DNA from 3 places in the Streptomyces sp. NPDC006430 genome. Region 1 is predicted to be linked to each of the others. Evidence: riboswitches for the same ligand, from Rfam matches in the RefSeq annotation. Region 1 holds a riboswitch; each other region holds the start of a gene.

Region 1 (9,990 bases):
TCGCGGATTGCTGTGCATACCGCGTGCGCAGGAATACGCAAGTCCGGACCTCCGCCTATTTCCGATTTCCGACGCCATTGCCGCGACCGTGTTGGGATCGTACTGGGACTCTATTGCAATACGCGAAATTTTCCGAGCGCGGCCGAAAATCGGAGATATTTACAGCCACAACGCGAAGACCCCGGCTCGGGGAGCCGGGGCCTTCAGTGGAGTGCTGCGGTCAGAGGTCGACGCCGTGCTGGCGCAGGTACGCGACCGGGTCGATGTCCGAGCCGTACTGGGAGCCGGTGCGGGCCTCGAAGTGCAGGTGCGCACCGCTGGAGTTGCCGGTGGAGCCCGACAGCCCGATCTGCTGGCCCGGGGTGACCTGATCGCCGACGGAGACGCTCAGCGAGAGCATGTGGCCGTACTGGGTGTACGTACCGTCGTTGTGCTTGATGACGACGTTGTTGCCGTACGCGCCGCCCCAGCCGGCCTCGACCACGGTGCCCATGCCCACCGCGTGCACCGAGGTGCCGGAGTCCGCGTGGAAGTCGATGCCGGTGTGGCTGCCGGAGGACCACATGCCGCCACCCGCGTGGTACTGGGTGCTGATGTAGGACCCGTCGAGCGGGGCGACGAAGGTGTTGAGGCGCTTGCGCTCCGCCTCGCGGGCGGCGCGCTCGGCGGCCTCGCGCTCGGCTTTCGCCTTCTCCTCGGCCTTCGCCTTGGCCTCGGCGGCGCGCGCCTTCGCGTCGGCCTCCGCCTTCGCCTTGGCGGCCGCGGCTTCGGCGGCGTGCTGCTGGGCCTCGGCCTGGGCCTCGATCTGCACCGGGAGGTCCTCGGCGGTGACGACGGCGTTCAGGCCGGTGTCCTCCATGGAGGGGGCCTTGTCCGACGCGGCGAAAGCCGGGCCTGCGAGGGAGCCGACGACACCGGTGGTGGCGAGGGCGGCTATGCCGGCGAAGCCGGCGGTCTTGCGGCTCAGACGACTGGAACCACGGTGCTTACCGGCGGCACGACTGCCATACGCCATGAAGGGGCTGATCCTTTCCTTCCTTCTCGCCTACCGGGTTAGCTGACGGGTTCGGAGCAGGAAGGTCTCCTACGGGCTCCTCCGAGGAGGCGGCCCGATTCACCCCAGGGACACTTGGGTCCCCGGCTCCCCAGGCTCGCGCCTGACGGGGACTCGGCGATCGCTGCCCGGTGCCGCGGGTGCGGCGCGTACAACTGACGGACAGCACGGCCGACGCTAGGCGGATCATCAGTCAATCGCCAAACAGAGGCGGCATTTTGTTGCGTACGCCACACCACATACGCGCAGCCTCTCCACTAAACAGACAAAAGGGACTCCGGGGGACAAGCCGCCGAAACCCCTTGAGTCGTCCGTCAGTTGGCGACGACGGTCACCTCACCGATCCCCAGCGCCCGCACCGGTTCCTCGATCTGTGCGGCGTCGCCCACGAGAACGGTGACCAGACGGTCCACCGGGAACGCGGCCACGACCGCCGAAGTCGCCTCCACCGTGCCGGTTTGGGCCAGCTGCGCGTACAACTGCGCCTGGTAGTCGTCCGGAAGCTCCTGCTCGACCTGATCGGCGAGGGTGCCGGCCACGGCCGCGGCCGTCTCGAACTTCAGCGGGGCCACACCCACCAAGTTCTGCACCGCCACGTCCCGTTCGGTGTCGGTCAGGCCGCCCTCGGCGAGGGTGCGGAGCACCTTCCAGAGGTCGTCGAGCGCCGGGCCGGTGTGGGGGGTGTCCACCGAACCGCTGATCGCGAGCATCGAAGCGCCCTTGCCGTCGGCGGTGGAGCGCAGCACCTGCCCGAACGCGCGCACGCCGTACGTGTAGCCCTTCTCCTCGCGCAGCACCTTGTCCAGGCGCGAGGTGAGGGTGCCGCCCAGGCAGTACGTGCCGAGCACCTGCGCCGCCCAGACCCGGTCGTGCCGGTCCGGTCCGATCCGGCCGATGAGCAGCTGAGTCTGGACGGCACCGGGCCGGTCCACGATGACCACGCGACCCGTGTCGTCGGCGGTCACCGGCGGGACCGGCAGCGCCTCGGCGGAGTTCCCGGTCCACGTGCCCAGGGTGTCCGCCAGTACGGCGTCCAGGTCGATGTCGGTCAGATCGCCGACGACGACCGCGGTGGCCGTGGCGGGGCGCACGTGGGCCTCGTAGAAGGCGCGTACGGCCGCGGAGTCGATCCGGGCGACCGTCTCCTCGGTGCCCTGGCGCGGGCGGGACATCCGCAGGGCCGCCGGGAAGAGCTGCTTGGAGAGCTCCTTGGCGGCGCGGCGCTGCGGGTTGGCCAGCTCGTGCGGGATCTCGTCGAGCCGGTTGCGCACCAACCGGTCGACCTCGCTGTCGGCGAAGGCGGGCGCGCGCAGCGCCTCGGCGAGCAGGCCCAGCGCCTTGGGCAGCCGGGAGGCCGGAACCTCCAGGGAAACCCGCAGGCCCGGGTGGTCGGCGTGCGCGTCGAGCGTCGCACCGCAGCGCTCCAGCTCGGCCGCGAACTCCTCGGCGGAGTGCTTGTCGGTGCCCTCCGACAGGGCGCGGGCCATGATGGTTGCCACGCCGTCCAGGCCCTCGGGCTCGGTGTCCAGCGGGGCGGCGAGGTTGACCTCGACCGCAATGACCTGCTGCCCCGGACGGTGGCACCGCAGCACGGTCAGGCCGTTGGGCAACGAGCCGCGCTCGGGAGCCGGGAAGGCCCACGGCTTGGCCTGGCCGGCCTGCGGCTGCGGGTGGAAGGTCATCGTGACGGCTGCGGTGTCGCTCACTGCTCCGCCCCCTCGTTCTCGTCGTTCTCGTCGGCCTCTGGCGTGAGCGGCTCGTACACCAGCACCGCGCGGTTGTCCGGGCGCAGTCGGGCCGCGGCCACGGCCTGCACCTCCTCGGCGGTGATGTCGAGGACGCGCTGGACGGCGGTCAGCGCGAGCTGCGGGTCGCCGAACAGCACGGCGAAGCGGCACAGTTCGTCGGCGCGGCCGGCCACCGTGCTCAGCCGGTCCAGCCACTCGCGCTCCAGCTGCGCCTGGGCACGCTCCATCTCCTCGGCCGTCGGGCCCTCGGCGGCGAACCGCGCGAGCTCCTCGTCCACGGCCGCCTCGATGTCGGGCACCTCGACCCCGCTGGACGTCTTCACGTCCAGCCAGCCCAGCGAGGGCGCGCCGGCGAGGCGCAGCATGCCGAAACCGGCGGCGACGGCCGTCTGGTCGCGGCGTACCAGCCGGTTGTGCAGCCGGGAGGACTCGCCGCCGCCGAGCACGGTCAGCGCCACGTCGGCGGCGTCGCACTCGCGGGTGCCGTCGTGCGGGAGCCGGTAGGCGGCCATCAGCGCGCGGGCCGGAACCTCCTCGACGATCTCCTCGCGCAGCTGCCGGCCCATGATCTCGGGCAGCACCCCATCACGCGGCGGCTGCTTGCCGTCGTGTCCGGGAATGGTGCCGAAGTACTTCTCGACCCAGGCGAGCGTCTGCTCGGGGTCGATGTCGCCCACGACCGACAGCACGGCGTTGTTGGGCGCGTAGTACGTACGGAAGAAGGCGCGCGCGTCCTCCAGGGACGCAGCGTCCAGGTCGGCCATGGAGCCGATGGGGGTGTGGTGGTACGGGTGACCCTCGGGGTACGCCAGGGCCGTCAGCTTTTCGAAGGCCGTGCCGTACGGGACGTTGTCGTACCGCTGACGGCGCTCGTTCTTGACGACGTCGCGCTGGTTCTCCATGGACTCGTCGTCCAGGGCGACCAGGAGGGACCCCATCCGGTCGGCTTCCAGCCAGAGGGCGAGCTCAAGCTGGTGGGCCGGCATGGTCTCGAAGTAGTTGGTGCGCTCGAAACTGGTCGTGCCGTTGAGGGAGCCTCCGGCACCCTGGACCAGCTCGAAGTGGCCGTTGCCCGGTACGCTCGCCGAACCCTGGAACATCAGGTGCTCGAAGAGGTGAGCCAGGCCGGTCCGTCCCTTGACTTCGTGGCGCGAGCCGACGTCGTACCAGAGGCAGACCGCGGCGACCGGGGTCAGGTGATCCTCGGAGAGCACCACGCGCAGGCCGTTGGCCAGCCGGTGCTCGGTCGCTGTCAGGCCGCCGGAGCCGGCCTGGGCTGTGGCCGTGTGACCCATGGGCATGTGGTCCCTTCGATCGCGATGCAGAGATTTCCGTCAGACCTGCCACTGTATGCAAGCGTGTCGGGCACCGGAGAAGTTCCCGGCTCGTGCTCCCCCAGGACTCCGTCCGGGGGGGGACCCCCAGGGTCGGAGTCGGCGTTGTCGGTGCCTCGGGCCACAATGGTCCGCGACAACGCCCGTCAGAACCCCAGCCAGACCCCCCAGCACACCTTCATTCTTGGTTAAGGAGCCGCGCAGCGATGGCCCGCCGCAGCACGAAGACCCCGCCGCCGGAGGATTTCGAGGAGAAGATCCTCGACATCGATGTCGTCGACGAAATGCAGGGCTCCTTCCTCGAGTACGCGTACTCGGTGATCTACTCCCGCGCCCTGCCCGATGCCCGGGACGGCATGAAGCCGGTCCACCGGCGCATCGTCTACCAGATGAACGAGATGGGCCTGCGCCCCGACCGCGGTTACGTGAAGTGCGCCCGCGTCGTCGGCGAGGTCATGGGCAAGCTGCACCCGCACGGTGACGCGTCGATCTACGACGCGCTCGTGCGCATGGCACAGCCCTTCTCGATGCGGCTGCCGCTGGTCGACGGCCACGGAAACTTCGGTTCGCTCGGCAACGACGACCCGCCGGCCGCCATGCGTTACACCGAGTGCAAGATGGCGGACGCCACGTCGCTGATGACGGAGTCGATCGACGAGGACACCGTCGACTTCACCGCCAACTACGACGGCCAGGAGCGGGAGCCGGTCGCGCTGCCCGCGGCCTACCCCAACCTGCTGGTCAACGGCGCCTCCGGGATCGCCGTCGGCATGGCCACCAACATGCCCCCGCACAACCTGGGCGAGGTCATCGCGGCCGCCCGCCACCTGATCCGCTACCCCCAGGCCGACCTGGACGCGCTGATGCGCTTCGTGCCGGGTCCGGACCTGCCCACGGGCGGCCGGATCGTCGGCCTGTCGGGGATCAAGGACGCCTACGAGAAGGGCCGGGGCACCTTCAAGATCCGTGCGACGGTGACCGTGGAGAACGTGACGGCGCGCCGCAAGGGCCTGGTCGTCACCGAACTCCCCTTCACGGTCGGCCCCGAGAAGGTCATCGCGAAGATCAAGGACCTGGTCGGTTCCAAGAAGCTCCAGGGCATCGCGGACGTCAAGGACCTCACCGACCGCTCGCACGGCCTGCGCCTGGTCATCGAGATCAAGAACGGTTTCCACCCCGAGGCCGTACTGGAGCAGCTGTACAAGCTGACGCCGATGGAGGAGTCCTTCGGCATCAACAACGTCGCGCTGGTCGACGGCCAGCCGCTGACCCTGGGCCTCAAGGAGCTGCTGGAGGTCTACCTCGACCACCGGTTCGAGGTCGTGCGGCGGCGCAGCGAGTTCCGCCGCGGCAAGCGGCGTGACCGACTGCACCTGGTCGAAGGTCTTCTGGTGGCCCTCGTCGACATCGACGAGGTCATCCGGATCATCCGGGACAGCGACAATTCGGCGCAGGCGAAGGAGCGGCTGATCGAGCGCTTCTCCCTGAGCGAGATCCAGACCCAGTACATCCTGGACACCCCGTTGCGCCGGCTCACCCGGTTCGACCGGATCGAGCTGGAGTCCGAGCGCGACCGCCTCACGGGCGAGATCGACGAGCTGACCGGGATCCTGGACTCCGACACCGAGCTGCGCAAGCTGGTGTCCACGGAACTGGCCGCGGTGGCCAAGAAGTTCGGCACCGAGCGCCGTACGGTCCTGCTGGAGTCGGCGGGCACGCAGGTGGGAGCGGTTCCGCTGGAGGTCGCGGACGACCCCTGCCGAGTGCTGCTGTCCTCGACGGGTCTGCTGGCACGCACGGTGACCGGCGAGCCGCTGCCCGAGCAGGAGGGCGGGGCCCGCGCGAAGCACGACCTGATCGTCTCCCAGGTCGCGGCGACCGCCCGGGCCGACATCGGCGCGGTCACCTCGTACGGGCGGCTGCTGCGGCTCTCGGTGATCGACCTTCCGCAGCTGCCGGACACCCACGCCGCGCCGAACCTGGCCGGCGGCGCCCCCGTCTCGGAGTTCCTCTCCGGGTTGGAGGCCGACGAGAAGGTGATCTGCCTGACCTCGCTGGACGAGTCCTCGCAGGGCCTGGCCCTGGGCACCGAGCAGGGCGTGGTCAAGCGGGTCGTCCCGGACTACCCGGCGAACAAGGACGAGCTGGAGGTCATCACCCTCAAGGACGGTGACCGGATCGTCGGCGCGGTCGAACTGCGCACGGGTGAGGAAGACCTGGTCTTCATCACCGACGACGCCCAGCTGCTGCGCTACCCGGCCGGTCAGGTACGTCCGCAGGGCCGCCCGGCGGGCGGCATGGCGGGCATCAAGCTGTCCGAGAACGCCAAGGTGATCCACTTCTCGGCGGTGGACCCGGCCCGGGACGCGCTGGTGTTCACCGTGGCGGGCTCGCACGGGACGCTCGACGACTCGGTGCTGTCCGGAAAGCTGACGCCGTTCGACCAGTACCCGCGCAAGGGCCGGGCCACCGGTGGCGTGCGCTGCCAGCGGTTCCTGAAGGGCGAGGACCTGTTGGTGCTGGCCTGGACGGGCAACGCTCCGGTCCGCGCGGCGGCGGTGAACGGCACCCCGGCCGAGCTGCCGGCCGTGGACCCGCGCCGCGACGGCTCGGGGGCCGCACTGCCCGCGGTCGTCGCCGCTCTGGCGGGGGCCGCGCTGTAGGACGTACGAGGGCGTTCGGGTGGTACGACCCGCGGGACGTACCACCCGAATGCCGACTAGTGTTTTCCCTCTTGGTGTTGGTGGGGGGAGTGCACAGCTGATGAGTCGTCGGTCGGGCGGATTGATCGGGGACTGGGCCGAGGCCCAGCGGCGACAGCAGCGGACGCAGCTGGTCCAACAGCGGGAGGCCGAGCGGCGACAGCGGGCGTACGAACGGGACGTGGCGCGCAGCGAGCGTGAGCAGCAGGCCGCCTACCGGCAGCACCGCGAGGCGCAGGCACGGCGGCGGACCGAGTTGATCGAGGCGGAGGTCGCCCGGCTGCAGGGCCTGCTGGCCGAGGGCTGCCGGGCGCCGGCGTTCCGGATGGCTTCGCTGGTCCGCTCCGAACGGCTCGAACCCTTCGCTCCGGGCGCCCTGGCGCACCCCGTAGCGATGCCGCAGCTGGAGCAGTTCCAGCAGCAGAGTGGCTGGACGCTCGGCTCGAACCGGCGGGCGCAGGCCGAGCGAGAGGCCCACGCCCGGTACACCGAGGCCTGGCAGGCGGCCCACGCAGCGGAGGCCCGGCGCCGGCAGCAGCTGGCGGAGTACCGCCAGCAGTACGACCGCTGGGCAGCCGAACAGTCGGCCGCGATCCGCCGCCACAACGGAGGGCTCGACGAACTGGCCGGCGCCCTGAGGGCCGGGGACGCCGAGGCCGCGGTCGAATACTTCTGCGCCGCCCTGTACGCCTCCACCGCCTGGCCCGAGGAACTGCCGAGGCAGGTGGCCGCCGCCTACGACCCGATGCTGCGCCAGCTGGTGGTGGACTGGGAGCTGCCGCGGTACGCGGTGGTACCGGAGGCCAAGTCCGTCCGCTATCTGCCGAGTACGGACCAGGACAAGGAGGCGGCCCGCCCGGCCACCCAGCGGCGGGCTCTGTACCGGGACCTGCTGGCCCAGTGCGTCCTGCTGGTACTGCGCGAGTTGTACGCGGCGGACGAGTTCGGCGTGCTGGACTCGGTGGTCGTCAACGGGTTCGTGGACGACCACGATCCGGTGACGGGCCGGGAGGCGCAAATCGTCCTGGCCACGGTGTCGGCGGCGCGCACCGACTTCTCCGGGCTCCGCCTGGAGCAGGTGAGCGCCGTCGACTGCCTGGTGGACGGCCTGCACGGGCAGCTGTCGGCACGGCCCGACCAGCTGACCGCGGTACGCCCCGGACGCAGGCCGGGCGAGGTCGGCGGAGGGGTCGTCAGCCACGGCGGGCACGCCGGCGACGATGAGGACGAGCCGGACCTCTTCTCGATGGACCCGATCGCCTTCGAGGATCTGGTCGCCGAGCTGTTCCGGGCGATGGGCATGGAAGCGGTGACCACGCAGCGGTCGGGCGACGGCGGGGTGGACGTGGAGGCTCTGGACCCGGCACCGATCCGGGGCGGGCGGATCGTGGTGCAGGTCAAGCGCTACCGGAACACGGTGCCTCCGACGGCCGTGCGTGATCTGTACGGCACGGTCCAGGACAAGGGGGCGAACAAGGGGGTACTGGTCACCACCGCGTCCTTCGGACCCACGTCGTACACCTTCGCCAACGGCAAGCCGCTGGAACTGGTTCCCGGGGCCGAGCTCGTGGAGCTGCTCCACCAGTACGGGTTGCGGGGGCGGCTGGGCGGCGGCGCGGCGACTCCCGCGGTCCCGGCGCCACGGGCTCCCGGGCCCGCGGCGGAGCACAACGTACTCGGCATGTACTGGTCCGGGTCCGTCGCACTGGACGTGTGCGCACTCGTCTGCGAGGGCGGTCGGGTGCTCAGCGAGGAGCACTTCGTCTTCTTCAACAACCCGCAGACTCCCGACGGGTCGGTGCGGGCCCGTGCGCACGCGGCGCCCGACCGGGCCGCGCTGGAGGTGTCCTTCGACGCCCTTCCGCAGCCCGCGGACCGTTTGATCCTCGTCGCCGCGATCGACCCGGAAGCCGACCCGCACGCCGACCTGGCCGGGTTCACCGACGCGCACATCCGCCTGCTGTCCGCAGGCGGCGAGGAACTCGGCCGGCTGGACGTCTCCGACGGCCGCGCCGGCGAGACGGCCCTGGTCCTCGGTTCGTTCCGGCGCCGCGCCAACGGGGACTGGGACTTCGTGATCGGCGGCAAGGGCTACCGCGGGGGCCTGGAGGACCTGCTGCGCGAGTACGGGGTCGAGGTCGCCTGAGCAGCGCGGCCTCGGAGCGGGGACGGGGCGGGTGTCCGGCCGGTCGTGTCGGGCTGGGCCGGTGCCGCGTGGGTGCCGCGTCCTACACGTCTTCGCAATCGGGCTCGGCGTAGGGCTCGGGCTCGGTGCCGGCCGCCACGGGGCGGTCGACGTAGCGCAGCACACCCCACATGCTCTCCGGCGGTGCGAGCTGCGGAGCCCGTTCGCGGCAGGCCTCCAGTTCGCGGAGCAGGGCGGGGCCGTCGGTGCCGGAGCCGATCAGGACCAGCTGGCTCCGGCGCGGCTCGCCCCGGCCCCAGGGACCCGGCACGAAGCGGAGGAATCGGCCGACCGCGTGGACCTCATAGCGCTCCTCGTGGCCGGGGACGCCGAAGTGGACGAAGCCCTTGATCCGGTACAGCCCGGTAGGGCGACGGTCCAGGAAGTCGATGAACCTGCGCGGGCTCAGGGCCTGCTCGGACACGAACTCCGTGCTCTCGTAGAGGGTGTGCGCATGTCCGGAGTGGTCCGCCTGGTCATGGTCCGCGGCCTGTGAGAGCAGGTCCTCGAAGGACAGTTGGCCCCGGGTCTCGGTCCACGGGCGCCGGTCGAAGAGCAGCTCCGGGTCGATCCGGCCGTGGTCGGCGGCCACCACTGGCGTGCCGGCGCAGAGCGCGGTCAGCTCGGACTCGATCCTGGCGAGTTCGGCCGTGTCCACCCGGTCGGCCTTGTTCAGCACCACCAGGTCCGCGACGGCCAGGTGGCGGTCGGTCTCCGGATGTGCGGCCCGGGTCGCATCGAACTCCGCCGCATCCAGGACCTGCACCAGTCCGCCGTACCGGATCGACGGGTTCTCGTTGGCCACCAGCATCCGGATCATCTCCTGGGGCTCGGCCAGCCCGCTCGCCTCGATGACGATGACATCGATCCGGTGGACGGGCGCGGAGAGCTTCTCCAGGTAGGCGTCGAGCTCACTGCCGTCGACCGCGCAGCACAAGCAACCGCCGCCGAGCGAGACCATCGAGTC
Region 2 (9,990 bases), on a different contig from region 1:
GTGGCGCCCAGCAGGAGTTCCTGGTTGCGGAAGGGCGCGTCCCCGAACGCCGGGGCGGGTCCGGGCGGGCGGACCGTCATCAGCGGCGGGACCTGCGTGCGGCCGACCGTGCCGTCCGGCCGGAGCCGGGCACCGACCGCGAAGACGGCGTCCGTCACCGGGTTGTCGATGCTCTGCACGTTGCGTCCGCGCGAGGTCCAGCCCGCGCCGAGGGCCACCATCGTCCGGGTGTACACGTCCGGGGTGTGGCTGCTGTAGTAGGCGCCGCCCTCCCCGCCCAGAAGCAGCGGATCGTTGCCCGACAGTGCGGGCCGGCTCGGGTCCGTGCGGTACGCGGGCCAGCCCTCCGCGCCCGCCAGTGCCGCGGCGCGAGTGGCGTGGGCCGGGCCCCACGCGGGGTAGTCGTCCAGGCCGGCCAGCTTGCCCCGGTGCCCGAACGCCGTCGTGGCCGCCGCCTGACCGACCAGGACGAGGGCCAGCACCGCCGCCGCCGGGAGGACCAGTCGGGGCCGGCGCACGCACCACCAGGCTCCGGCCGCCAGGGCCAGACCGCCGCAGAAGAGCCCGTAGCCCCACGTCGTGGTCAGCGTGCTGCCGTCCGCCGCCACGGCCGCCGCCGCCAGCAGCGCCGCTCCCGCCGCGAGGGCCCGCGGCCCGGGCAGCCCGGCCGCCAGACCGGTCCACGCGGCGATCACGGCCACGCCGGCCAGCACGAACGTCTGCCGGTAGGGGCTGCCGTTCGGGGTTGCGAACAGGTGCCAGGCCAGGTGCGTGGGCGTCCACTGGAAGGAGAGGAGCACGGCCGCTGTCAGTCCCGCCCACCACAGGCGGCTGCGCACGGGCGCCGCCCGGTGGAACGGCAGGGCGGCCACCAGCAGCAGCGTCCCCGTTCCCAGGAAGAGCGCCGGCGAGGAGAAGGAGTACGTGGCGGGCAGCATCCGCGCGAACAGGTCCGGCCAGGACACCGGCTGGAACTGTCGCGTCCACCCCGGGTACGCCTGCCGCGAGCTCAGGAAGAGGGGCACCAGGACCGGCGCGGAGACCGCGATGCCCAGCAGGGTCGCCCCGGCCGCGCGGCCGAGCACCCGCAGCCGCTCCCGTACTCCGGGGCGCTCCAACACCACCCGCACCACGAGCACCAGCGCTGCGCCCAGCGTCGCCATGTACGCCGTGTAGAAGTTCGCCGTCCAGCAGAGCGCCACCACGAGGACGGCGGCCACCGGCCGGCGCCGGCGCAGCGCCCACTCGCCCGTCAGGCACAGGAGCGGGAGAGCGATCAGCCCGTCCAGCCACATCGGGTTGTAGGAGGCCTCGATCACCGACCAGCCGCACAGCGCGTACGAGGCCCCCAGCAGGCCGGCCGCCCACCACGGCCCGCGGCGCTGCGTGCGCAACAGCCAGGCCATCGCCGCCGCTGCACAGGCCGTCTTGAGCACGGTGACGACGTACACCGCGAGGTCGATGTCCTCGCGCGGGAACAGGCCGACGAGCAACGCGAACGGGCTGGAGAGGTAGGTGCCGAAATCCGGCAGGAAGCTCGTGCCGTAGCCGGACTGCCAGTTGAGCAACAGCCCGCCCTCCGCCCGCCCGTGCAGCAGGTCCCACAGGTGGGCGTGGAAGGGGACGAACTGGTTGCCGAGGTCGTTGACGCTGCGATGGCGGTGCCCGTAGGGGAACACGCGGGCGACCGCGTCCCCGGCGCACACGGCCACCGTCGTGATCAGGGCGGCGAGCGCGGAGCCGAGCAGGCTCCGGCGGCGCGGCGAGCGGTGCGGTGTGGACATGGTGGGCCGACCTTGGCAGCGCCGTTGGACCAAAGGGTGGCCGCGGGGTGACTGCGACATCAACAAACGCGCACCCCAACACCCGGGGAATCGTTGGTCGAACAGGTGGCTCGGACCACCTCGACTGCATACCATCGATCACCGCACGGCCCTTGTGCACCGAAGCACAATCTCCCGGCCCTGGAGGCTCCTTTGCACCGTCGCACAGCGCTCTCCGTCTCTGCCGCCCTGCTCGTGGCGGCCCCCCTGCTGACCGCCTGCTCGGGTCAGGTGCGCCCCGGCACCGCGGCCGTCGTCGGCGGCGAACGGATCACCACCTCCGCCCTCCAGGCCCAGGTCAACGACGTCCGTGCGGCCCAGAACGCATCGGGGCCGGCCGCCGCCCAGCTCATCCAGGCCTCGTCCGGCCTGGAGCGCGTCAAGCTCAACAAGATGATCCAGACCGTGGTCCTGGAGCGCGCCGCCGAGGCCGCGGGCGTGAGCGTCAGCAACAAGGAGGTCCAGGACTTCCGCAAGGCCCAGCTGGACAAGGCGGGTGGCAGCGAAAAACTGGCCGCGGCGGCCCTGGAGCAGGCCCACTTGGCGCCCGACCAGCTCGACGCCGACGCCCGCTTCAAGCTGCTGCGCGACAAGCTCTTCGACCACTACGGCAGCCAGGACAAGGCCGTCGAGAAGCTTGCGTCCGCCGCGAAGGCCCTGCACATCGAGGTGAACCCGCGCTACGGCGTATGGGACGCGCAGCAGATCGTGCTCGGTGACCAGGACACCCCCTGGATCGTCCAGAAGACCCGGCCCGAGCAGGCCCCCGCCGGAGTCTGAGCCGCCCGGGGCCCCCGGCCGGCGGCCGGGGGGATGGAGGTAGGTTCGGAGGGTGAACGAGCACGCCGCCGAATCCGCCCCCGCCCCGTCTGCCGACACCGATGCCGACGCCGCCGCAACGGCCACCGGCCGGATCGTCCTGCTGACCGCGAGCCACCGGGTCGCCCCCGGGCTGCTGTCCTGGCCGGCCTGGCAGACCCTGCACGCCGCGGACCGGGTGCTGTGCGCCGACCCGGACCACCCGCAGGTGCCGTACCTGCGGGAGGCGGGCGTGGAGGTCGCGTACGAGGTCCCGGACGCGCACGAGCTGGTCGAGGCCTGCGCCGGCGGCCGTACGGTCGTGGTGATCCCGAGCGGCGAAGGGGACCAGCGGCTCACCGACGGGCTCGCCCGGCTCGCCGGCTCCGGCCGGGTCAGCATGCCCGACCTCGAACTGCTGCCCGGCTCCTACGACCTGCCCGGCGCCCGGCTGCTCGACCTCGTCCAGGTGATGGACCGGGTCCGCCGCGAATGCCCCTGGACCTCGCGCCAGACCCACGAAGGCCTGGTGAAGTACGCCACGGAGGAGGCCTACGAGCTGGTCGAGGCCATCGAGGACGGGGACCGCGAGGAACTGCGCGAGGAGCTCGGCGACGTACTGCTCCAGGTGGTCTTCCACGCACGCATCGCCGAGGAGCACCCGGACGAGCCGTTCTCCATCGACGACGTGGCCGGCAGCCTCGTCGAGAAGCTGATCCGCCGGCATCCGCACGTCTTCGGGGACGCGCAGGCACAGACCCCGGAGGACGTCAGCGCGCACTGGCAGCGCACCAAGGCGGTCGAGAAGCAGCGGGAGTCGGTCACCGACGGGATTCCCCTCGGCCAGCCCGGCCTCGCGCTCGCGGCCAAGCTGGCGGGCCGGGTCCGCGCGGGCGGCGTGCCCGTGGAGCTGCCCCGGGGCGAGGGCATCGGGTACGAACTGCTGGCGCTGGCGGCGCGCGCCGAAGCGGCGGGCATCGACCCCGAGACCGCGCTGCGCGCCGCGGCCCGCGTCTACCGGGACGCCATCCGTGCCGCCGAGGGCGTCGAGGGCGCCGAGGCGTAGCGCCCGGACCTACCCGGACCCGCTCAGGGAGCCCGGGGCTCGCGGCCCGACGGGTCGTGCCAGTGCGGCGCGGGGCGGCTCAAGAACCACTCCCCGAAGCCCAGGGGCCGGCCGTTCGGGCCCCGGCCCGCGCCGGCGGCGGGTACGGGGTCGTGGAAGATCCGGTCGGGGCGGGCGCCCAACTCCTGGAGGAGGTGCGCGGTCTCGTCGACGAACCGGGGCGGACCGCTGAGGTAGACGTCGTGGTCGGGCCACAGGCCCCGGTGGCCGAGGGCGGTCGCCAGCCGCCCGGTGGCCTGGTTGCGGTGCTGCCCCGGGGCGGGCGTGATGTAGGTGACGCCGAGCCAGCGGAAGGCGGCGGCGTACCGGTCGATCAGCGGGCGGTCGTACAGGTGGGCGGCGTCACGGGCGACGACGAAGAGGCGTACGTCCTGGTCGGGAGGGTGTTCGGCGAGCTCCTCCAGCACGGCCCGGATCGGTGCCCAGCCGGTGCCCGCCGCGATGAGGCTGACCGGGCGGTCCGCGCGGCGGAACGTCAGCTGGCCGCCGGCGGCGCCGAGCCGCAGCACCTCGCCGGGCTGCGCCTCGCGGACCAGGGCGTTGCTGAGCCGGCCGTTCTCGATGCGGCTGACGTGCAGGTCGAGGGTGCCGTCTGGGCGCGGGGCGTTGCCTATGGAGTACGTGCGCCAGATCGCCGGGACCCGGGCGCTGCTCACGCTCGCGTACTGTCCGGGCCGATGGGGGAAGGGGGCGTGCGGGTGCAGGGTCAGCACCCCTATGTCCGGCCCGTACCGGAGGTGGCGCACGATCTCGGCGTCCCACCACGGCGGATCCTGACTCGCGGCGGCCCCGGCCATCATGGCGTCGGCGATCACCTGGTACGCCTCGGACCACGCCTTCTCCGCGGACGGGGTCCACGCCTCGCCGGAGGTCAGGGCGAGGGCGGCGAGCAGGCTGGAGCCGACGGCCGCGTAGTGCTCGGGGCGGGCCAGGAACTTGCGGTGGTCGCGGCCGAGGTCGTGGAGGTAGGGGAGCAGGCTCTCGTCCTCGATGCGGGCGATGACGTGGGTCAACGCGGCGAAGAGCCGGTCGCGTTGGCGTTCCATGTCCTCGGCGGAGGCCGGGAAGAGTCTGCGGATGCCGGGGTTGTGCCAGAAGAGGTGGGAGTAGAAGAACCTGGCGGCGTGCTCGGCCCGCCTCTCCACCACGGCGAAGCTGCTCTTCAAGATCCTCACGTCCACAAGTCCGACAGTAGGAACGCCGCGGAACGCGAGGTCAAGCCTGGGCCGATCTACGGACAGCCGCGGCGAACGGCCCATATAGGGCGGCGGGTGGGCGCCGGGATACGGTCAGCGGGTGCACGAACCGACCTCCGCAACCCCCGAAGACCCCGCTCCCGCCCAGGGCCCGACCCTGTTCGACTGGGAGTTCGCGACCGATCCGTACCCGGCCTACGCCTGGCTGCGCGAGCACTCCCCGGTGCACCGCACCAAGCTCCCCAGCGGCGTCGAGGCGTGGCTGGTCACCCGGTACGCCGACGCCCGCCAGGCCCTTGCCGACCAGCGGCTCAGCAAGAATCCGGCGCACCATGCGGAACCGGCGCACGCCAAGGGCAAGACCGGCATCCCCGGGGAGCGCAAGGCGGAGCTGATGACGCACCTGCTCAACATCGACCCGCCGGACCACACCCGGCTGCGGCGGTTGGTGTCGAAGGCGTTCACCCCGCGGCGGGTCGCGGAGTTCACGCCGCGGGTACAGGAACTGACCGACCACCTGATCGACCAGTTCGCCGGGAAGGGGGAGGCGGACCTCATCCACGAGTTCGCCTTTCCGCTCCCCATCTACGCCATCTGCGAGATGCTCGGCGTACCGCGCGAGGACCAGGACGACTTCCGTGACTGGGCCGGGATGATGATCCGGCACGGCGGCGGTCCGCGCGGCGGGGTCGCGCGCTCCGTGAAGCAGATGCGGACCTATCTCGGTGAACTCATCCACCGCAAAAGGGATGATCTGGGCGATGACCTGATCTCGGACCTGATCCGCGCGAGTGACCACGGGGACCATCTGACGGAGGCCGAGGCCACCGCGATGGCCTTCATTCTGCTGTTCGCCGGATTCGAGACGACCGTGAACCTGATCGGCAACGGGGTCCACTCCCTCTTCATGAACCCGGACCAGCGCGAGCGCCTGCAGTCCTCCCTCGCGGCCGGCGAGCGCGGGCTGCTGGAGACCGGCGTCGAGGAGCTGCTCCGCTACGACGGCCCGGTCGAGCTGGCCACCTGGCGGTTCGCCACCGAGCCGCTGACCCTCGGGGGTCGGGACATCGCGGTCGGGGATCCGGTGCTCGTCGTCCTCGCGGCGGCCGACCGGGACCCCGAGCGCTTCGCCGATCCGGACACCCTGGACCTCTCCCGGACCGACAACCAGCACCTCGGATACGGGCACGGCATCCATTACTGCCTGGGTGCTCCGCTCGCACGACTTGAAGGGCAAACGGCGCTTGCAACTTTGCTGACGCGTCTGCCGGATCTGGAACTCGCGATTCCGACCAACGAGCTTCGCTGGCGCGGCGGTCTGATCATGCGTGGCCTGCGCACTCTTCCCGTTCGGTTCGCAGCTCGAAACGTCTGACGGCTCCCTGACCGGAAGTCAGCCCCCGACCAGAGTTGTGACAATCGGATAAAGGCGGCTAGGTTCTGCCGTTACCCAGCCGTTATGCGAAAGGTGCAGCTCATGCGTTCCGGGAACGGCCGCCACAGACGCCCCCGCCAGGTACCCGCGATTGTCGTCACCGCCGGAGTCACCGGCTCCGCATTGGCCCTGCCACTGCTCGCCGCCACCGGCGCGAGCGCGGCCGACGCCTCCACGTGGGACAAGGTCGCCGAGTGTGAGAGCGGGGGCGCCTGGAGCGCCAACTCCGGTACCGGGGCGTACGGCGGCCTCCAGTTCACGCAGGAGGAGTGGAACGGCGCGGGCGGCCTGGAATTCGCCGAACGCCCCGACCTCGCCAGCCGGTCGCAGCAGATCGCCGTCGCCGAGCGCGTGCTCGGTTCCCGGGGCCCCGAGGCGTGGCCGCTGTGCGCAGCCTCCGCCGGACTCACCCAGCAGTCCCCCGCCGCGGAGGTGGACCCGGGCCTGCGCGACTCGCACCGGCCCGTCGCCCCCAGCCCCGTGCGCCCCGACAACTCCGTCCCGGCGGGCGGTACCGGCGCGAAGGCGAAGGACTTCGGCGCTCCGACCCCTGCTCCGGACTTCACGATCCCGCCGGCGCCGCTCGCGCCGAGCAGCGGACTGCCCGTCATGCCCGACCCGGACGCGCCCACCACGTCGCCGACGGTTCCGGTCTTCCCCGGCGACCCGACCACCAGCCCCTCGACCCCCACGGGCCCGACGGCACCCACCACGCCCACCACGCCCACGAACCCGGCGAACCCGACCGGGCCCGGGAACCCGGCGAACCCCACCGCTCCCGGCGCCTCCACGCCTCCCTCCACCCCGGGTGCCTCCACCGACCCGACGGCCATCCCGGACACCTCCGGCACCGGCAAGCACCGTGGTGCCGCCGCCCTTGAGACCCAGACGACGTCTGATCCGGCGCCCGCCCCCTCGTACACCGTCAAGGAGGGCGACAGTCTGGCGACCATCGCGCATGCCAAGGGAGTCAAGGGCGGCTGGAACGCGCTCTACCAGGCCAATGAGCAGGTCATCGGCGGAGACGCGGACCTGATCAAGCCGGGTCAGAATCTGGATCTAACCGCAAAATAACGACACTTCGGGCACCCGGAAAGGGGTGAATGTCCGTTATCGGCAAGTGAGACATGTGTCTCTTCCGGTCAACTGGCGTGTCTCGCCCGGAGCCTTCCGCAAACCCCGTCCTCACCTGCGCAAACGCCCGTGAGGAGAGCGCAAGTAGGGGTCGTTTCTCCCCGATGTTCCTCATTGAACATCGGGGAGGGACCTGTCTACCTTCTGAATCGCTCGCCACCGCGAGCTCCTTCGACCGCATCGCCGAATCCTGCCGGCGGCCGGAGGGAACAGTCGTCGCGTCAAGCGCCGAAGGCAGGAGCGGGGGAACCAAGGTAGGCGCCGGGACCGGCCGTTGAGAGACGGCCACGGAAACGGCTAGGGGTTAAGTCGCGCGCCGGACGCGCGGCCGGGCACTCATCCGCCCGAACCCGACAGCTCACCTCGTAGGCGTCGGTGAGGAGAACTCCATGCTGCTTTCCGGCAAGGGCAAGCACCGCCGCGCCACGGCCATCCAGCGGACGACCCGCATCGTCACGCTCGCCGGCGTTGCCGGTGTCGCCGTCGCGGCGCCCCTGATGACCGCGGGCTCCGCCTCGGCCGCGACCGCCTCCCAGTGGGACCGCGTCGCACAGTGCGAGTCCGGTGGCAACTGGGCCATCAACACGGGCAACGGCTACTACGGTGGCCTGCAGTTCTCGTCGTCCACCTGGGCCGCGTACGGCGGCAAGGCCTACGCCGCGCAGGCCAACCAGGCCTCCAAGTCGCAGCAGATAGCCATCGCCGAGAAGGTCCTCAAGGGCCAGGGCAAGGGCGCGTGGCCGTCCTGCGGCGTCGGCCTGTCCAACTCCGCCTACACCGGGGGCGGCGCGACCGACACCCCGAAGAAGACGGAGCAGAAGACCCAGCCGAAGAAGGCCGAGTCGAAGGCGAAGACGCAGACGAAGCGCGCCGAGGCGCCGACCACCCGCTCCGAGCGCTCCGAGGCCCCGACCCCGAAGACCGGCAACGGCTCGTACGAGGTCAAGTCCGGCGACACCCTGGGCACCATCGCCGAGGCCAACGGCGTCAAGGGCGGCTGGGAGAAGCTCTTCGAGCTCAACAAGGACATCGTCTCCGACGCCGACCTGATCTTCCCGGGTCAGAAGCTGAAGCTCAGCTGAATCCTGCGGTAACAACCGCCGGATCACCCGCAGCGCAGTACGCAGCGCAGCACGCAGTACGCATTCCCCGCCGCCCGGCGCGTCTCCCCCCACGCGTCGGGCGGCGGCGTTTGTCCCGGCTGCGCCGCCCGCGACCGCGCGACTATGTCCCAGAAGAGGGGTATTCGGGCCCTTTTTCGTCCCAGGGTCCGGGCGGTCGGCCGGCCGAGTGCCCGGATCCGGTTAGGCTCTAGTCGGCGGGGCCATCCCACGGCCCGACATGCCACCGCACACTCAGCGTCACATCCCAGAAGGAGATGCTCGTGCCGTCCATCGACGTCGTCGTAGCCCGGGAAATCCTGGACTCCCGAGGTAACCCCACGGTCGAGGTCGAGGTGGGCCTCGACGATGGCAGCACCGGCCGTGCTGCAGTTCCGTCCGGCGCCTCCACCGGTGCCTTCGAGGCCATTGAGCTCCGCGACGGTGACCCCAACCGTTACATGGGCAAGGGTGTCGAGAAGGCCGTCCTCGCGGTCATCGAGCAGATCGGCCCGGAGCTCGTCGGCTACGACGCCACCGAGCAGCGCCTGATCGACCAGGCCATGTTCGACCTGGACGCCACCGACAACAAGGGCTCCCTCGGCGCCAACGCCATCCTCGGCGTGTCCCTCGCCGTCGCGCACGCCGCGTCCGAGGCCTCGGACCTTCCGCTCTTCCGCTACCTCGGCGGCCCGAACGCGCACCTGCTGCCCGTTCCGATGATGAACATCCTCAACGGTGGGTCGCACGCCGACTCCAACGTGGACATCCAGGAGTTCATGATCGCCCCGATCGGCGCGGAGTCCTTCTCCGAGGCCCTGCGCTGGGGCGCCGAGGTCTACCACACCCTCAAGAAGGTCCTGCACTCCAAGGGCCTGTCCACCGGCCTGGGCGACGAGGGCGGCTTCGCCCCGAACCTGGAGTCCAACCGCGCCGCGCTCGACCTCATCGTCGAGGCCATCAAGCAGGCCGGCTACGTCCCGGGCAAGGACATCGCGCTGGCGCTCGACGTCGCCGCGTCCGAGTTCTACAAGGACGGCAAGTACGAGTTCGAGGGCCAGTCCCGCTCGGCCGCCGAGATGACCGAGTACTACGAGGAGCTCGTCTCCGCGTACCCGCTGGTCTCCATCGAGGACCCGCTCTTCGAGGACGACTGGGCCGGCTGGAAGATCATCACCGACCGCCTGGGCGCCAAGGTCCAGATCGTCGGCGACGACCTCTTCGTCACCAACCCGGAGCGTCTGGCCCGCGGCATCGAGGAGGGCTCCGCGAACGCCCTGCTCGTCAAGGTGAACCAGATCGGTTCGCTGACCGAGACCCTCGACGCCGTCGAGATGGCCCAGCGCAACGGCTTCAAGTGCATGATGTCGCACCGCAG
Region 3 (9,990 bases), on a different contig from region 1:
ATCCCTGCGACCGCTCACGGTGGGCGACATACTCGTTGGCGCCTTCTCGGCGCTGCGCCGCTACTGGAAGCCGCTGGCCGGCGTCATGCTCGCCGTGCAGGGCGTCGGCGTCCTGTTGGTGGCCGCCGCGATCGGGATCGCCGTCGCGTCCGTACACGACCGCTTCTCCGCCGTTTTCGGCCTCCCGCCGGGCCAGGAGCCCGCCGGCGCGGACGTGGCGGCTCTGTTCCTGGCCTTCGTACCCGCCGCTGTGCTCCTGCTGGTCACCATGACGCTGGGCGCGGCGACGGTCAGCGCCCTGTGCCCCGCCGTCGTGCAGGAGGCCGTGTTCAGCCGCCCACGACCTTCCGCGCGATGTGGCGCCGCTGCTGGTCCCGACTCCCGTCGGTGCTCGGCGCCATGATGCTCACGGTCTGATCGCGGGCGGGCCGATGCTCCTCCTGTACGCGATCTGCATCCCGCTGATCGTCACGTCCTGGGACGGTTCCCGGCCGCCGGCCGCCTTGTTCGTACTGTTCCTGGGTCTCTTCGTCTGCCTGCCCGTCTCCGTCTGGCTCGCGACGCGGTTCAGTCTCGCGCCCGCCGCCGCCGTGTGCGAGGGGCTCGGCCCCGTCGCGGCTCTGCGGCGCTCCTCCCGGCTGGTCGGAGGTAACGTGATCGCCTCCGCGGCCCCTGCCACGGCGCTCGACCAGACGTGACGCGGGCGCTGCCGCTGGGACCCGGCACAGGTGGCAGTGCGGCGCCGCCCGCACGACACCGCACCGCACGTGCAGCCCCGCGCCGCGCCGGTACGGCGTCGGTCGCACGGTTTCCAGCGGCGGGTGGGGCGCCCTGGCCCGGTGTGCGGGTGGCCGACGTATCCGTGGCCGGTGGCCAGTCAAGATCGGCGGGATGGGAGACTGGCCGAGGGTGCGGAGAACAGAAGAGGACGAACACCATCGTGCGACAGCCACATCAGCGCAGAACTCTGGCGTCCCTGGCCATGGCGGCGCTGCTGGCAGCGACGGCGACGGCCTGCGCCTCTCCGCTGCGGGACCTCGGTCCGTTGCCCCCGCGCTATTCGGGCCCGCCGCTGCCTGCCGACACGGTGGTGTCGGAGATGACGTCGGTACTGGCGGCCGAAGGCATCACGGTGGAGAGAGAACCCTCGAACGCACTGGGGATGTGCCACGAACGGCTCTCAGGGCGGCATTCGCCGGAAACGGTCGACGCCGCCCTCAAGGCGGCCTTCGCGCGCGCCCGTTCCGAGCACGGCTGGCAGAGCGGCCCCGACCTGGGCAGCCAGACGCTCAGCCTCACGAAAGGCAACTGGACGGTCATGGCCGGCTTCCCAGGCGAACCGGTACAGGGCATTCAGGCGCCGGTCGTCCTGTCGCTGATATGCATGGACGGCGGCAAGACCTCCCCCACCCCGGCGCCACCTGGCCCACCGGCGCTCACCCCCGCACCGGCATCGTCTTGAAAGCAGCCCCGCCACAGGAACCAGCCGAGATCCGTAACCTCCTGTGCGGCAACCGCCGGACACCGCATCCGCCGACGCGTGACCGCGCCGGCCTGTGAAGGCGGCGCGTGTGGCGGCCACGGTAATCCGTCGGCGGGCCGGCACAGCCATCTGCTGTTCTGGGCGGCCCGCCGGGCCGCCGGCCGCCCTCCATCACGACCGGGGACGAGCAGCACAGAGGTAAATCGGGCCTCCGGACGGCTTCACCAAGCGTTGTGACCTGAGCGGACACCGCTGCGCAGGCCACCGGCCTCGCGTGATGGCGCGCCATCATGGTGCGCGGGTCTGCGCTGGTCACAGCGACTGTCCACGACCAGGGGACGGCCCCGGTCAGACCCGGGGCGGGAGCGCGGACGGGCCCGGACTGTCCCGGACGCCCGAAGACCTGGCGAGACACCCCGGAGCCGAAACAGCCTCCGTGCAGGCCGTGAAAGTCCCGGCCTCCGAGGAGGTTGTGATGTCCCAGCAGTCCCTGCTCAAGCCTTCGCGGCAGATACCGCGGAAGACGTGTTGAGCCGGCCGAGGGAACATTTGTCCAATCCACCGGCACGGGCCAGCGGCGACAGTGGGCTCATGACTGTTTCTGATGGCGGACCGTACGTGAACGGCGGCTCCGAGGCCACCGAAAGTTCCTCGCTGTCGCTGGACGACGGCGACATCCACGTGTGCCAGGACGGCCCCCGCGACGCCCCCGCACTCCTGCTCATCCACGGGTCCGCTTCCTCGACCCGCTCGTGGGACCCGCTGGTTGCGCTGCTGACCGGAGCTCACCGCGTCATCCGGATCGACCTGCTCGGGCACGGCCGGTCGGCCAAACCGGCCGACCGCAGCTACGCGCTCCCGGACCAGGCACGCCGGGCCGGGGTGGCACTGGACCGGCTCGGCGTCGAGCACGCCGTGGTCGTGGGTCATTCCAGCGGCGGGGCGGTCGCCACCGCCCTCGCCGAACAGCGACCCGACCTGGTGACCGCGCTCGCACTCATCAACACCGGACCCAGCCTGGACGCCTTCATCGCACCGCAGTCCGCCACGACCGGACTCTCGCAGTGGCCGCCGACCGATGAGCAGCTCCGCCGGTTCGCGAGCACCGCCTTCAGCCGTGCGGGCTATCGGATCCCACCGGAGCTCCTGGACGAGGTGCGCTGTATGACCCCCCACACGCTCACCGCGACGATGCAGGCAACCCGCGACTACCTGGAGCAGCAGGCGCTCCCGGACCGGCTGGCGGCCCTCGGCAAGCCGCTCCTGGTGGTCTTCGGCGAGGACGACCGCAGGTGGCGATCCTCATCCGCCGCCGACTACCGCGCCGTTCCGGGCGCGAAAGTCGAGTTGCTGCCCGGTCTCGGACACTCACCCCTACTCGAGGACCCCCCGCGGACCGCCACCCCCCTGCTGGCCTTCACCACGATCCACGCCGTACGCGTGGACTGAACGACAAGGAGGGTTGCCATGCGGATTCTCGTCTCCGGCGCCAGTATCGCCGGTCCGGTGCTGGCGTACTGGCTCACCAGGCACGGCTTCTCTGTCACCGTCGTCGAGCGCGCGCCGACTCCGCGCAAGACCGGCGGTCACGCGGTCGACCTGTTCCGGCCCGCGATGAACATCTCGGAGAAGATGGGCGTGCTCCCCCGCATCGAGGAGCGGGCCACCGGGACCCACCGGATGACCGTCCGCCAGGAGGGCGCACGGCGTCCCGTCCGGGTGGACCTCTCCAAGATCTTCAGCGCCACCTCCGACCGGCACGTCGAGATCATGCGCGACGACCTGAGCGAGATCTACTACGACGCCGCACGCGACGACGTCGAGTACATCTTCGGCGACTCGATCACCGCGATCTCGCCCGACGGCGAGGTGCGGTTCGAGAACGCCGCACCTTGCCGCTTCGACCTCGTCGTCGGCGCGGACGGGCTGCACTCCAACGTGCGCCGCCTCGTCTTCGGCGACGAGTTCCACTTCAGCGCCTTCACCGGGGCCTACCTCGGGGTGCTGACCCTGCCGAACGTCTCCGGGCTCGACGGCGAGCTCCTCATCCATGTCGGCGTCGGCCGCACCGCCGGCATGTACAGTGCGCGGCACCTCGGTGACGCGCGGGCGTTGTTCCTCTTCCGGAGCGAGCGCGAGCTCGACTACCACCACCATGACATACCCCGTCAGAAGGAGCTGTTGCGCGGTGCGTTCGACGGCATGCACCCTGACGTGGACCGCTGGCTGAACGAGCTCGACCGCACCCCCGCGTTCTACTTCGACTCGATCACCCAGCTCCACATGGACACCTGGTCGCGGGGGCGGGTGACGCTCGTAGGCGACGCGGGCTACTGCCCCGGCCCGGCCGTCGGCGGCAGCACCAGCCTGGCCGTGGTGGGAGCGTACGTCCTCGCCGGGGAGCTGGCGCGGGCGGGCGGTGACCACGAGCGCGCCTTCCCCGCTTACGAGCGCGCGATGGCGGAGCACGTGCGTGGCAGCCGCGCGGCCGCGCTCAGCGCGGCGAAGACCCTGATCCCCACCTCACGCCTCGGCGTGCGGGGACTGGCCCAGGGCGCCCGCCTGATCTCCGCCCTGCCCGCGGGGCCCAGCCGAGCCCTCCTCCGCCTCACAGCCAAGAGCGCACGCCTCTACAACTCCATGACCGTCGACGACTACCCGCCGTCGTCCACCGCATCGCGAGGCCGGGTCGGCCTCGTGGGCGACCCGGGAGGCGGGCTCGGGGTGGAGTGAACGCCGCACCGCGATTTTCCGGGCTTCGAGGAAGCTCCACCGGCCCGCGACGTCACTTACACGCTGATCTCCCCTGCGCTGGAATGCCGCGCAGCAGCCACCTGCTGTTGGCCTTGGCCACGACACCCGACCGCCCGGCTGGGATCCGGGCCAGATCGGCGGCCATGCCTCGACAACGTCGTGACCAGGGCGAACGCCGCCTGACCTCAACCGAGACCGGCATCCTCACCACAGATGCAGGAAGCTCCGGGCGTCGTCAAAGCCGTCAAGAGCCCGGCCGTCCACATCCGACGGATCCGCCTCGGCGCGGGCCGCGAGCGACTCTGCGAGCGTAAGCGCCTCGTCACTGAGGTGTCCGAAGCGCCGGGCGGTATGTCCGAGGCAGAGGCCGGCCAGGCCGAGCAAAGGACTGCCCGGCGCTGCCCGCGTCCCGACCTGCACACACCAGTGCTCGACGAACTCCCGGTCGTCATCGTTCAACGCACTCCCGACCAGGACACGCGCCGCCTCGCCCTCCTGCGAGCGGTCGCGAAGCGCCCACTCCAGCGTTTCGACCACCACCTCATGTGGCAGATGCGGCAGCGCGGGCGGGTCCTCGAAGGGTAGATGGGAGTGCATTCGCAGAGAGTACGCGCCCGCATCTGCCGCTCCGCGCGAGCGGGCCCGTCAATGACGCGTACGACCCGCTCGCGCTTCGTGGCTCAGCCGGCTCCATGAATGAGCGACCCGCCTCGGATCCGCATCTGGGGTCACCGCTCGCCCGCCAGGTCCAGATCACCGCCCCGAGGCTCACTCGGCTCCGGTTCCATCGGCTTCGGGCGACGCCACGGGTGGGCAATCGGATGGGAGACCGGGCGCCACCAGGGATCCACGGGCAGCGTTCCGGCAGGCTCGAAAGGCTCGCCCGGGCGCGGGAGCGCCACCGGCTGGCCCACCTCCTCAGCAGCGTCGGCGGTCCACTCCCCCGGCTCCGCCCAGGCATGCAGCGAGAGGTTGAATGTGCCCCAGTGGATCGGGAGCATCACCCCGTGCGGCTTGGATCCTTGCAGGTCAAGGTGTGCCTGGACGCCCTGCTGGGGGGTCATGTGAATGTCCGGCCAGCCCCCGGGCAGCGGGGTGTAGTCCGTATGGTCCTTGGGCCAGTACTCGGAGTACGCCCCGATCTGAATCATCGTGGCGTCGAAGGGCCCGTGCTCGGCGCCGATCTCCCCGAAGCCGGGGAAGTAGCCCGTGTCGCCGCTGTGAAAGATCCGGTGCTCGTCGCCCGCGACCACCCAGGAAGCCCACAGGGTGTGCTGCTGGTTGCGCAGGCCGCGTCCGCAGAAGTGCCTCGCCGGAGTCGCCGTCAGGGACAGTCCCGCGATCTTGGTTCCCTCGTTCCAGTCCAGCTCGCGCAACCGGTCCGGCGAAACCCCCCAGCGTTCCAGGTGGGCGCCGACGCCGAGCGGGACGGCGAAGACCGTGTCCGTACCCGCCAGCTCCTTGATGGTCGGCAGGTCGAGGTGGTCGTAGTGGTCGTGCGAGATCACCACGGCGTCCACCGGCCCCAGCGCGGCCAACGGCACCGGTACGGGGTGCAGCCGCTTGGGCCCGGCGAAGGGGAAGGGAGAACACCGCTCTCCCCAGACCGGATCGAACAGCACGCGGCGTCCGTCGATCTCCGCAAGTACCCCGGAGTGCCCCATCCAGGTCAGCCGCAAGCCGCTGACCGGCGGATTCGCCAGCTCGGCCAGCGTCGTGGGGTAGACCGGGATCGAGCTGCCGGGGCTGCGCCGGATCCGCTGCTCCTTGTGGAAGTAGAGCTTGGCGAACTCCAGCATGGAGCCGGACGGCCGGGTCCGCGCCCCGACGGGGTTCTGGAAGACGCCGTCGGCGAAGTTCGGCGAGCGGCGGATCCGCTCCAGCCGTGCGCCGGACGGATCCGCGCCGAAGGCTTCTGACCGCAGGGCGCGCAGCCGTGGACGCAGGGGACGGGAGCCGGTCAAAGCGCCTCCTGGGAGGGTGGGGCGGGATGGACGGGAGAAGCCGTACTGGATACCGGTCTACCACCATGCCAACGCGCACCGGCCCCGAAGGATTCCGCCGCGCCCCCGTCCTCCTGCTCGGGGTTACAGCGGCAGCAGGTCGGGCCGCTTCGCCTCCACGTGGTCCCCGGAGGACTCCCCGCGCAGCCGCCGCCCGATCCAGGGCACCAGGTGCTCCCGTGCCCACTGGATGTTGTCCCGGGTCACGTCCACCGAGCCGCGCGGCTGTTGCGGCGGCCACGGCTGGTCGGGGTCGGCCGGCACCTGAAGCCCGAGCACCTGGGCGGCGCGCAGCGCGACCCGGGTGTGCCCCTCGGGCGAGAGGTGCAGCCGGTCGTCGTCCCAAGCCCGCCGGTCCTGTACGGATTTCAGCGACCAGAGGTCGAGCACCGGGCAGTCGTACCGGTCGGCGATGGCGCGCACGTGCGCGCTGTACGTCGCCACCTTGCCGCGCAGGTGCTTGAGGACCGGCACGCCCCGGGTGTCGAAGCCGGTGGTGATCATGACCTGGCCGACGGCTCCGGTGAGGTCGGCGACCGCCGCCTCGAACCGTTCCGCCACGTCGTCCGGGTCGCTGCCGGGCCGGATGATGTCGTTGCCCCCGGCACAGAAGCTCACCAGGTCCGGTGCCAGCTCCTTGGCGCGGGGGACCTGTTCGGCCACGATCTGGTCGAGGAGCCGTCCCCGCACGGCCAGGTTCGCGTACCGGAATTCGTCTTCCTCGCGCTGATCGGCCAGGAGTACGGCCAGTCGGTCCGCCCAGCCGAGAAAGGTCCCCCCGGGTCCCGGGTCCCCCACACCCTCGGTGAAGCTGTCCCCGATCGCCGCGTACGAGCCGATGGTCTTGAGTGTCGTCGTCGTCGCTGCCACGGGACCATATCCTTCACCCCGGCACGTGACCTACGCCACCGTAGGAAGGGGTTGACGGTCCGTGATCTATACCACCTGGTCGGTACGGAATAACGACGCGTGAGGCCGGGACCCCCCTCGGGTCCCGGCCTCACGGGTCCGGCGCCTCTCCGACGGCGGGAGCCGTCAGATGCTCACACCCTTGGAGCGGAGGTAGGCCAGCGGGTCGATGTCCGAGCCGTAGGACGGGCCGGTGCGGATCTCGAAGTGCAGGTGCGGGCCGGTCGAATTGCCGGTGGAGCCGGACAGGCCGATGGTCTGGCCGGCGCTGACGCTCTGGCCGACCGACACGGACAGCTGGGACAGGTGAGCGTACTGGGAGTACTTGCCGTCCGCGTGCCGGATGATGACCTCGTTGCCGTACGCGCCTCCCCAGCCTGCCGAGACCACGGTGCCCGCGCCGACCGCCCTGACGGTGGTGCCGGAGCTCGCGATGAAGTCGACGCCGGTGTGGTAACCGCTGGACCACATGGCACCGGGGGTCTTGTACTGGGTGGAGATCCCACCGCCGACGGGTGCGACGAAGCCGGCGGAGGTGACCGCACCCGCGGCGGACGTGCCACCGGCGCTCTTCTTGACGGGCGCGGGCGCAGGGGCGGGCGCGGCCCCGGTCGTGGGCGCCGCGGACTTCTTCTTCGGTGCGGGGGCCCGCTCCGGCGCCGGAGCCTGCGGGGCCGTCTCGCCCTTCGCCCCGAGGGTCAGCTTCAGACCGGGGTGGATCAGCGACGGGTTGGCGCCAACGGCCTCGCGGTTGTCGGCGTAGAGCTGCTGCCAGCCGCCGGAGAGGTGACGGTCCTCGGCGATCTTGGAGAGGTAGTCGCCCGGCACCACCGTGTAGACGGTCGGCGCGGCCTGCGCGGCGGCGGGAGCGGTCTGCGGCGCGGCCGGAACCTGGGCGACCTGCACGGGGGCCGTGGCGGGAGCGGCGGCCGGGGCGCCGGCCGCGTGGGCGCCCGAGGCGCCCATCAGCGGCAGCGCGAGGGCCGCGCCGCCGGTGCCTGCGACGGCGAACCCGCGGGCCACGGAGCGGGACTTGGGACGGCGGTGCTTACCTCGTGCAGGCATGGCGATTTCCTCTCCGTCGCCTGCGAGGTGAGCTGTCGGGTTCGGACTGGAGATGTCCGGCCGCACATGAACGGAACAGAACATGTACGGCTTCACCCCGAGCTGTCCCGGTACGAAGATCGGGAACAGCGGCCTACCTGGTTCCCCCGCTCCTGCCGCGCATGTGAATAGTCGAGTGCGGTTTCCGGACGGCGGCAGGATTCGGCGGTCCATCCGGATCGATCGCGAAGGTAATCGAGTTGAGCCACACGGAACAAGCCACGAATTTCCCGACGCATTCACAGGAGTGGGAGTTCGACGGAATTCCCGTCACCCTCCGTCCATTCCCCACCGCCAACGACCGCCCCGGCCGGGCCATTCGACTTTGACGATCAGGCACTCACGGTCACCGTATGATCTGGCTCACGGGGCTGCGCGCGATCTCGCCTCCGGTTATGGCAAGTTGGCCCCAAGTAGTGTAATTCGGACACCCCACCACGATACGGAGGAGTTCCCGTGACTCAGCAGATACCCCCGTCCCCGCTGACGGACCCGACGCCTGAGCCGGAGCTGGCCGGAGTGCGCAACTTCCGTGACGTGGGCGGCCTGCCGACCATCGACGGGCGGAGGGTCAAGACGGGACGACTGTTCCGTAGCGGACATCTGGCACATGCCACCGAAACCGATACAGAGTTCCTCGCGTCGCTCGGCCTCCACACCATCTTCGACTTCCGCAACGAAGCCGACCACGCCCTGGAGGGACCCGACGTCGCACTCCCCGGCGTACGGAACGTCAACATCCCGCTGTCGGACCCCGCCGACGGCAAGGAGTTCTGGACGATGGTCCGCGACGGCGACCTCGGCCAGCTGCGCCAGATCCTCGGCGACGGGAAGGCCGCAGCCCGGATGACCCACTCGTACCGCTCGATGATCAGGGAACGCACCGCCGAGCACAGCCGGGTCGTGCACTCACTCGCCGAGGACAGCGTTCCGGCGCTCATGCACTGCGCGGCCGGCAAGGACCGGGCCGGTCTGTCGATCGCCGTCACCCTGCTCGCGCTGGACGTCGAGCGCGGGGCGATCGTGACCGACTACCTGGAATCCAACGCCCCGCACCGTCGCTACCGGGTACGCCGCGGCAGCGACGCGGCCGAGGCCCGCTCCCCCGAGGTGATGGAGCTGCTCGCCCCGCTCTTCGACGCCCGTGCCGAGTACCTGAGCGCCGCCTTCGACACGATCGACGAGCACTGGGGCGGGGTCGAGCGCTACCTTGCCGTGGGTCTCGGGCTCACGCCCGAGACCCTCGACCGACTGCGGGACCGACTGCTCGACTGAGCCGGCCCGGGACGGGTGGAGCAGGTGGTCAGCGGTTGCCGACGGCCTGCTTCACCAGCGTCCTGCCGAAGTCCCACATCAGCCCGCCCCCGCCGTGCGCCTCGTCCATGACCTCGCGGAAGGCGGCCACGAAACGGTCGACGTCCCGCTCGTCCACGACCAGCGGCGGGATGAGCTTGATCACCTCCAGGTGGTCGCCGGAGACCTGGGTGAGGATCCGGTGCTTCTGGAGCAGCGGCACCACGACCATCTGCGCGAAGAGCCCCTTGCGGGCCGCCTGGAGCATCGCCCACCGGCTGCGCAGCCCCAGCGAGGACGGCCTGCCGAATTCGATGCCGATCATCAGACCGCGCCCGCGCACCTCGTGGAGCAGCTCGTACTCGTCCACCAGGGCCGCGAGCCGGCCGCGCAGCAGGTCCCCCGTCGCGCGGGCACGGGCGACCAGCGATTCGTCGTCCATGA

The links. A riboswitch is a leader RNA that binds a small molecule or an ion and turns the genes downstream of it on or off. The one in region 1 is predicted to bind cyclic di-AMP.
Positions count from the first base shown of each region.
Region 2: it holds a riboswitch for cyclic di-AMP, as region 1 does, so the genes downstream of both, ABZZ20_RS35720 (transglycosylase family protein) here and ABZZ20_RS22800 (M23 family metallopeptidase) in region 1, are expected to answer to the same signal.
Region 3: it holds a riboswitch for cyclic di-AMP, as region 1 does, so the genes downstream of both, ABZZ20_RS22055 (LysM peptidoglycan-binding domain-containing M23 family metallopeptidase) here and ABZZ20_RS22800 (M23 family metallopeptidase) in region 1, are expected to answer to the same signal.

Region 1 covers NZ_JBEXQA010000016.1:111,722-121,711, reverse strand. Annotated here, with positions in the region: gene ABZZ20_RS22805 (GntR family transcriptional regulator) at 1-41, opposite strand, end outside; gene ABZZ20_RS22800 (M23 family metallopeptidase) at 221-1,015, opposite strand; cyclic di-AMP (ydaO/yuaA leader) riboswitch at 1,029-1,184, opposite strand; gene ABZZ20_RS22795 (pitrilysin family protein) at 1,369-2,736, opposite strand; gene ABZZ20_RS22790 (pitrilysin family protein) at 2,757-4,097, opposite strand; gene ABZZ20_RS22785 (DNA topoisomerase IV subunit A) at 4,343-6,799, shown strand; gene ABZZ20_RS22780 (restriction endonuclease) at 6,900-8,984, shown strand; gene ABZZ20_RS22775 (GTP-binding protein) at 9,067-9,990, opposite strand, start outside.
Region 2 covers NZ_JBEXQA010000060.1:7,685-17,674, forward strand. Annotated here, with positions in the region: gene ABZZ20_RS35690 (YfhO family protein) at 1-1,784, opposite strand, end outside; gene ABZZ20_RS35695 (SurA N-terminal domain-containing protein) at 1,977-2,603, shown strand; gene ABZZ20_RS35700 (nucleoside triphosphate pyrophosphohydrolase) at 2,656-3,687, shown strand; gene ABZZ20_RS35705 (globin domain-containing protein) at 3,711-4,922, opposite strand; gene ABZZ20_RS35710 (cytochrome P450) at 5,044-6,318, shown strand; gene ABZZ20_RS35715 (transglycosylase family protein) at 6,421-7,452, shown strand; cyclic di-AMP (ydaO/yuaA leader) riboswitch at 7,729-7,899, shown strand; gene ABZZ20_RS35720 (transglycosylase family protein) at 7,902-8,594, shown strand; gene eno (phosphopyruvate hydratase) at 8,891-9,990, shown strand, end outside.
Region 3 covers NZ_JBEXQA010000015.1:94,365-104,354, reverse strand. Annotated here, with positions in the region: gene ABZZ20_RS22095 (hypothetical protein) at 1-403, shown strand, start outside; gene ABZZ20_RS22090 (hypothetical protein) at 432-698, shown strand; gene ABZZ20_RS22085 (hypothetical protein) at 983-1,462, shown strand; gene ABZZ20_RS22080 (alpha/beta fold hydrolase) at 2,075-2,932, shown strand; gene ABZZ20_RS22075 (FAD-dependent monooxygenase) at 2,951-4,216, shown strand; gene ABZZ20_RS22070 (hypothetical protein) at 4,442-4,834, opposite strand; gene ABZZ20_RS22065 (MBL fold metallo-hydrolase) at 4,966-6,201, opposite strand; gene ABZZ20_RS22060 (SGNH/GDSL hydrolase family protein) at 6,325-7,110, opposite strand; gene ABZZ20_RS22055 (LysM peptidoglycan-binding domain-containing M23 family metallopeptidase) at 7,276-8,214, opposite strand; cyclic di-AMP (ydaO/yuaA leader) riboswitch at 8,217-8,398, opposite strand; gene ABZZ20_RS22050 (tyrosine-protein phosphatase) at 8,710-9,528, shown strand; gene ABZZ20_RS22045 (aspartate aminotransferase family protein) at 9,557-9,990, opposite strand, start outside.